Regions from separate parts of the Micromonospora sp. NPDC023814 genome, predicted to be linked through region 1. Evidence: predicted binding sites of a transcription regulator. Region 1 holds the regulator's gene; the other holds the start of a gene.
What was found. Region 1 encodes HrcA, which represses chaperone genes, less so after heat shock. Its sites were predicted from a motif close to GGTTNGCACNCTCNNNNNGAGNGTGCNAACC; they were not measured.

Region 1 (3,677 bases):
CGAGGAAGGTGCGCTGCACCGACTGCACCTCGCCCCGGCCGCCGCACGCCTCGCAGGTGGCCAGGTGGGTGCCGGCCGCGGTGCCGGCGCCGGAGCAGGTGGTGCAGAGCACGGCGGTGTCGACGGTGATCGGCGCCTCGACGCCGAACGCGGTCTCGTTCAGGTCCAGCTCCAGCCGCAGGATCGCGTCGGCGCCCGGCCGGGTCCTCGGTCGCGGGCCCCGCGACCCGCCGGCCGCGCCGCCGAAGAACGCGTCCATGATGTCCTGGAAGCCGACGAACGGGCCGGCGCCGCCGGGACCGCCCGGGCCGCCCGCGCCCCCGCCGCCCGGAGCGAGCGGGTCGCCGCCCAGGTCGACGATCTGCCGTTTCCGGTCGTCCGAGAGGACCTCGTACGCGGCGTTGATGTCCTTGAACTTCTCCTGTGCCTCCGGGTCCGGATTGACGTCCGGGTGGAACTGCCGCGCCAGCTTCCGGTAGGCGCGCTTGATCTCGTCGTCGGAGGCTTCCCGGCTCACCCCGAGAATGCCGTAGTAGTCCCTGGCCACTGCGTTCCGTGTCCTCATGTTCGTCTCGCGTTGCGCCGGTCGTCGGCCGGAGCCGGCCGTCGGCCCTGACTGGTCAGTTCTGGGCCAGCAGCTCGCCCACGTAGCGTGCCACGGCCCTCACCGTGGCGATGGTGCCGGGGTAGTCCATCCGGGTCGGCCCGAGCACGCCGAGCCCGCCCACGATCGTCGCGCCCGGCCCGTAGCCGGTGCTGACCACCGAGGCGGCGCGCAGGTTGTCGATCTCGTTCTCGTCGCCGATCAGCACCCGGGTCGTGCTCGGCTCCGCCTCGCCGATGAGCTTGAGCAGCACGACCTCCTCCTCCAGCGCCTCCAGGATGGGGCGCAGCGAGCCCTGGAAGTCGAGCAGGCCGCCGCGGGTGAGGTTGGCCGTGCCGGCCAGCGCGATCCGCTCCTCGTGCCGCTCGACCAGCGTCTCCAGCAGCACGGTGGAGAGGGTGGTCATGGCCGGCCGCAGGTGCGGCACCGACTCGTCGACCAGCGCCTGCACCAGCGGCGGGGTCTCGGACAGCCGGGTGCCGACCAGCTTCTCGTTGACCAGCCGGCGCAGGTCCGTGACGTCGTCGGCGGGGATCGGCCCGGGCAGTTCGACCAGCCGCTGCTCGACCCGGCCGGTGTCGGCGATCATGACCAGCATCAGCCGGGTCGTGGAGATCGGCACCAGCTCCAGGTGGCGGACGGTGGAGCGGGCCAGGCTCGGGTACTGCACCACGGCGACCTGCCGGGTCAGCTGCGCCAGCAGCCGTACGGTGCGGTGCACCACGTCGTCGAGGTCGACCGCGCCGACCAGGAAGCGCTCGATCGCGCGGCGCTCGGCCGGGCTGAGCGGCTTGACCCTGGACAGCCGGTCCACGAAGAGCCGGTAGCCGCGGTCGGTGGGCACCCGGCCGGCGCTGGTGTGCGGCTGGCGGATGTAACCCTCCTCCTCCAGCACGGCCATGTCGTTGCGGACGGTCGCCGGGGAGACCCCGAGCTGGTGCCGCTCGACCAGCGCCTTGCTGCCGACGGGCTCCTGCGTGGCGACGTAGTCCTCGACGATCGCGCGCAGCACGGCGAGCTTGCGGTCGTCGAGACCCATCGTTCCCCACCTCCTGTCGCACGTCGGACCCCCGCGCCCCCGAGGGGCGGGGGTTGCTGGCACTCGCTACGGACGAGTGCCAGTCTACGACGGCGCGCCCGCCGACGCGATGATCAACCTGGGACGGCGATCCGACCGGCGCCACACGGCCCGTGGAGCCGGCGGCGCCAGAGCCGATCATCCGGACATCCCGGTCGGAGTCGCTCTGGTGCGGCCTTGCCCGCGGCCCCTACCGTGACGTCCATGACTGAACCACCTCGCCCTCCCGGAGCGGGGGACCCCGGCGACCGGCCGGATCCGGCCGCTCCGTCGGGGGTTCCCGGGCCGGCCGGCTCCGACGAACCCACCGCACCACTGTCCGGGGCACCGGGCCCGGGCGGCTATCCCCCGCCCGGTGGCTATCCGCCACCCACCGGTGACCAACCGCCGTCGGGCGGCTACCCTCCGCCGGGTGGCTACCCGCCGCCCGGGGGCTATCCCCCGCCGGGCGGCTACCCCCCGCCGGGGGTCGGCTATCCGACCGGCGGCGGCTACGGCGCCCCCACCGGCGGCTACGCCAACAACGAGGACAAGAACTGGGCCCTGATCGCCCACTTCGGCGGCGCGGCCGGGGTGATCGTCGGCGGCGGCCTGCTCGGCTGGGTCGCGCCGCTCATCGCGCTGATGGCCAGGGGGCAACAGTCGCCGACCGCCCGGGCGCACGCCGTCGCGGCACTGAACTTCCAGATCACCTGGGCGGTCGTGGGCGTGCTGAGCTGGGTGCTCACCCTGATCACCTGCGGCATCCTGTTCTTCGTCCCGATGCTCGTCTGGCTGGTGCCGCTGATCTTCGGGATCGTCGCCGGGGTCAAGGCCAACGAGGGCGTGCTCTACCGCTACCCGATGGCCTACAGCTTCACCAGGTGAGCCGGGCCGGCTGCTCCCCCGGCCGGACCCGGCCCCGCGCCGCCGCACGGCGGGGCCCTGCCGCCCGCGCCGCCACACGGCGGGGGCCTGCCCGCCTCAGGGCAGCAGGTCGCGGACGACCGCGTCGGCGAGCAGCCGCCCCCGCAGGGTCAGCACGGCCCGGCCCGCCGCGTGGTCGGGGCCGGCCAGCAGGCCGTCGGCGAGCGCCCGCTCGGCGCCGGCCCGGCCGGCGTCGTCGAGGGCGTCCAGCGGCAGCCCGGAGGCGAGCCGCAGCCGGAGCATGACGTCCTCCATGTGCGCCTCGTCGGCGGTGAGCACCTCCCGGGCCAGGCCGGGCGACTCGCCGCCGGCCAGCCGCTTCGCGTACGTCGTGGGATGCTTCACGTTCCACCAGCGCACGCCGCCGACGTGGCTGTGCGCCCCCGGGCCGAGGCCCCACCAGTCGGCGCCGGTCCAGTAGAGCAGGTTGTGCCGGCACCGGGCCGCGTCGCCGCGGGCCCAGTTCGACACCTCGTACCAGGAGAATCCGGCCGCGTCGAGGGCGGCCTCCGCGGCCAGGTAGCGGTCCGCGGCGACGTCGTCGGAGGGGTACGCCAGCTCGCCGCGCCGCATCCGGGCGGCGAGCCGGGTGCCGTCCTCCACGATCAGGGCGTACGCGCTGACGTGGTCCACCCCGGCGGCGACGACCTGGTCGAGGGAGGCGGCGAAGTCGTCCTCGCTCTCCCCCGGCGTGCCGTAGATGAGGTCGAGGTTGACGTGCTCGAACCCGGCGTCGCGGGCCTCCCGGGCGGCGGCGGTGGCCCGGCCGGCGCTGTGCGTGCGGTCGAGGATCGCCAGCACCCCCGGCGCGGCGGACTGCATGCCCAGCGAGATCCGGGTGTAGCCGGCCGCCCGCAGGGCCCGCAGGGACTCCGGGGTCACCGACTCCGGGTTGGCCTCGGTGGTCACCTCGGCGTCGGGCGCGAGCCCCCAGGTGCGGTCGATGCCGTCGAGGATCCGGGCCAGGTCGTCGGCGGGAAGCAGGGTCGGGGTGCCGCCACCGACGAAGACCGTGTCGACCCGGGGCGGCGGGGCGTCGCCCAGCACCCGGCCGGCGAGCGCCAGCTCGGCCAGCACGGTGTCGGCGTA
Region 2 (3,677 bases), on a different contig from region 1:
GGGGTGGCTCAGAAGATCAGGCGTGAGCAGAGCAGGCAGACCAGGATCACCAGCACCGCGCCGGCCAGCGCGCCGACGCCGTACGTGAGTCGCTGCGCCCGCTGTTCCGCCGTGTCGAGCCCGGCCATGTCCTGCGGGGGCAGCCGCCGGGGCGGTGGTGGTCGCAGATGCACCGGCGGTCGCCACCCAGCCGGGGGCGGGGTGGTGGCCGGCGGGCCCACGTAGCCGCCCCCGGGCGCCGGCGTCGGTGCGGCCCGGGTCCCGGACTGCTCCGGCGCGGTGTCGGGCCGTCGCCAGTACTCGTCCGGGGCGCTGCCGGAGGTGGGGGTCGTCACGCCGTCCGACGCTACCAACGCTCCGGCCCGGTGACCGGCCGGACGCGGCCGGCCCACCGGCGGGTCGACGCCGGACACCCCGGTCAGCCGTCGCCGAACAGCCTGGCGAGCCGTGGCCGGACGCCCCCGCCCAGCCGTGTCGGCGGAGCACCGGGGCGGACCTGGTTCGACGCGGTGACCCGGTCGCGGCTGCGCTAGTCTTGCCGCTCGTGAGCACCGAGTTCCCTCCGACGCCGGCGGTACGCGGCGACGACGACCGTACGGTCGACCTGAGCGACGACTTCGTGGTGCTGCCCGAGCAGACCGCCGACGACACCGATCGGGGCTGGGGCGAGCGTTCCGGCGGCAACGACGACTGGCTGCTCGCGGAGCGGCCGCCGCACTGGGACTGAACCGGCTGCCAGGCGACCCACCGACATCCGAGGCTGCTTCCGCGCGTGTGGAGAAACCCCGGCGGCCTGTGGACAACGCCCCCGGGCCTGTGGATGACGCGGGCGGCCCTGTGGACAACCGCCTGCCGGTGACCGCGCTACCACCCCGTCGCGCCCACGGGCGTCACCAGGCGATCCGAGACGCCGCCCCGGTCGACCAGGGACCCGAGACGGCGAGCCAGGAGGCGGGGGCCGTGGCCCTACGCCGGTGGCCTGCACAGCGGGATGTGCCCGGGGCGGGCGGGGCCGGCCCCGGGACGGGTGGTGGCGTGCGTCAGGAGGCGCTGGCGGTGCTGGCGGCCGGGGTCTTGCTCGCTCCGCCGCCGGAGCCGTTCGAGCTGGACGACGACGAGGGCGACGAGGACGAGGCGGCGGTCGAGCCGCTCGACGAGCCGGAGTCGCCGGCGGAGGACGAGTCGGACTTCGCCGGCTTGGCGGCGCCGCCGTTGCTGCCGGTGTCGCTGCCCGAGGTGCGGGAGTCCGTGCGGTAGAAGCCCGAGCCCTTGAACACGATGCCGACCGAGTTGAAGAGCTTGCGCAGTTGCCCCTCACACGCGGGGCACTCGGTCAGCGGCTCGTCAGAGAAGGACTGCACCGCCTCGAGCTGGTGGCCGCACGCGGTGCAGGCGTACTGGTACGTGGGCACGTTCTCCTCCGGATCTGGCACGGCCGATTGGCACTCGACGTCTTCGAGTGCCAATGGTGCGTCATCGCCCCCGGATTCGTCCAGCGGAAGTGTGGGGCGCGACACCGCCGCCCTCAGGCGCGACCCGCCGCGTCCCGGGGGGCGGCGTCAAGCGTACGCAGGCCGTCGGCGGGAGTGACCACCGCGCGCACCGGGCGGTCGTGCGGCTCGGCGGGCAGCGACCCGACCAGCTCCCCGTCGTGCAGCGGCACCACGGTCAGCGCGGTCGCGGGCACCCGGGCCAGCGCCCGGTCGTACGAGCCGCCGCCCCGGCCCAGCCGCAGCCCCCGCCGGTCCACCGCCAGCGCCGGCACCACCACCAGCTCGGCCGCCGCCACCGCGTCCCGGCCCAGTCGCGGCCCCGCCGGCTCGCGCATGCCCCGGCCGGCGGCCACCAGCGCGTCCGCCCCGGCCCAGGCCGCCCAGTCCAGGTCGAGGTCGGCACAGAGCACCGGCAGCAGCAGCTCGGCCCCCGGCGGCAGCGCCGCGTGCAGCACCGCCGGCAGGTCGGGCCCGCCCGGCTCGGAGCCGACCGGCACGTACGCCGTCATCCGGCGCGGGCGCAGCCGGCGTACGAGAGCCACCAGCTCGGCCTGGACGCGCCCGGCGGCCTCGGCCCGCGCCGGCGCGGTCAGCGCCCGGCGGGCGGCGAGCACGGCGGCGCGCACGTCCCGCTTCGCCGCTTCCGCTTCATGAGAAAAATCGGGCACGCAACACTCCTGACGCAACGTTTGTCACCTGGTTGCTCTGTGTCAGCATCGCAAGCGACGGCGGCGGAACTTCCGGGGGGACCGAGTGACGCTACGCGGGCGGTTGACCACAGCCTTCCTGGCGGTGGTGCTCGGCCCGGTCCTGCTCGGGGCGTTCTTCGTCGGTTCGACCGTGGTGGCCGTCGACCGGAGTCGTTCCACCGAGCGGCTGGCCGTCGCCGCCGCGACCGTGCGCACCTCGGTCGACGCCCTCTGCCAGCAGCTGCGGGCCGCCGCCGACGCGGTGGCCCTGACCGGCGACCGGCCCGGCGCCGCGGGCCAGGTGGTCAGCCGCGGCCTGGCGGCCGCCGTGCGGGTCACCGACGTGGCCGGCCGGGTCACCTACGCCTCGCCGGGCGGGCCGCCGGAGCCCTGGCGGGACTGCTCCACCGCCGCGCCGGCCGCCGGCCCGGTGCGGGCGCTCGCCGTCCGGGTCGACCTGCGCGACCGGTCCGGCGGGCCGTTGGGCACGGTCGCCGCGGCGCATCCGGTCGACCCGGCCTTCGTGGCGCGGCTCGCGGCCGTGACCGGCGTGGCGGTCACCCTGCTCGACGACGCCGAGGCGCCCGTCCGGCTCGCCCACACCACCGAGTCGACCGGGGTACGCGACGCCGTGCTCGCCGCCGCCGGCACGGTCGACGGCGAGCGGGTCACCGAGACCGCCGACGGCCGGTACGTCCGCCGGGTCGGCCCGTCCGCCGGGCAGCCCCTGCCGCTCGTGCTCTCGGTCCCCAGCGACCAGCCGCCCGGCCTGTACGCCGCCCTGGTCGCGGCGGTGCTCGTGGCGGCCCTGCTGGCCGTGGTGGCCGCCGGGCGGCTGGCCCGGGTGACCACCCGGCCGCTGGTGGAGCTGGCGGGCGCGGTGGACCGGGTGGCCCTCGGCGACCTGACCGCCCGGGTGCCGGTGCGCAGCCGCGACGAGATCGGCCGGCTGGCCGGCGCGTTCAACCGGATGACCCGGGAGACCGGCACCTACGTGGCGGCGCTGACCAGCAGCCGCGACCAGTTGCGCGGGCACCTCGCGGTGCTGGGGGACACCCTGGCCAGCACGCACGACCTGCAACGCATCCTGCGGGTGATCCTGCACAGCGCGATCGCGGCGACCGGCGCCCGGGCCGGCGCGGTGCTCCTGGTCGACGACGGCGGGGTGCTCGTGGCGCAGTGCGCGGAGGGGCTGGACGGGCGCTGCCCGCCCGAGGAGCGGGCCGGGCCGCTGCGGGTGCCGCTGGGCAGCGGCGTGCTCGGGGCCGTCGCGGCGACCGGCGAGCCGCAGCGCGGCCGGGCGGAACCCTCCGCCGTGCCGCCGGGCGAGCCGCGCTGCCGGACGTACGTCGCGGTGCCGTTCGCGGCCCCGGGCGCTACGGGCGCGGTCGACGCCGCCGCCCGCGCGGACGCCCCACCCGCCCGGCCCGGGTCGTCGGAGCCGGCGTCCCCGGCCCGGGCGCTCGGTGTGCTGGCCCTCTACGACCGGCTCGGC

Region 2: a site for HrcA is predicted at 1,438-1,468, ahead of AB0G14_RS05610 (FmdB family zinc ribbon protein). Genes of this name have one in related genera too.

What each region holds. Positions count from the first base shown of each region.
Region 1 is NZ_JBFAAF010000127.1:709-4,385, forward strand. Features, by position in the region: gene dnaJ (molecular chaperone DnaJ) at 1-547, opposite strand, end outside; gene hrcA (heat-inducible transcriptional repressor HrcA) at 621-1,643, opposite strand; gene AB0G14_RS33745 (DUF4870 domain-containing protein) at 1,887-2,549, shown strand; gene hemW (radical SAM family heme chaperone HemW) at 2,646-3,677, opposite strand, start outside.
Region 2 is NZ_JBFAAF010000007.1:55,734-59,410, forward strand. Features, by position in the region: gene AB0G14_RS05600 (hypothetical protein) at 9-335, opposite strand; gene AB0G14_RS05605 (hypothetical protein) at 545-727, shown strand; gene AB0G14_RS05610 (FmdB family zinc ribbon protein) at 1,041-1,412, opposite strand; gene AB0G14_RS05615 (5-formyltetrahydrofolate cyclo-ligase) at 1,526-2,161, opposite strand; gene AB0G14_RS05620 (diguanylate cyclase) at 2,247-3,677, shown strand, end outside.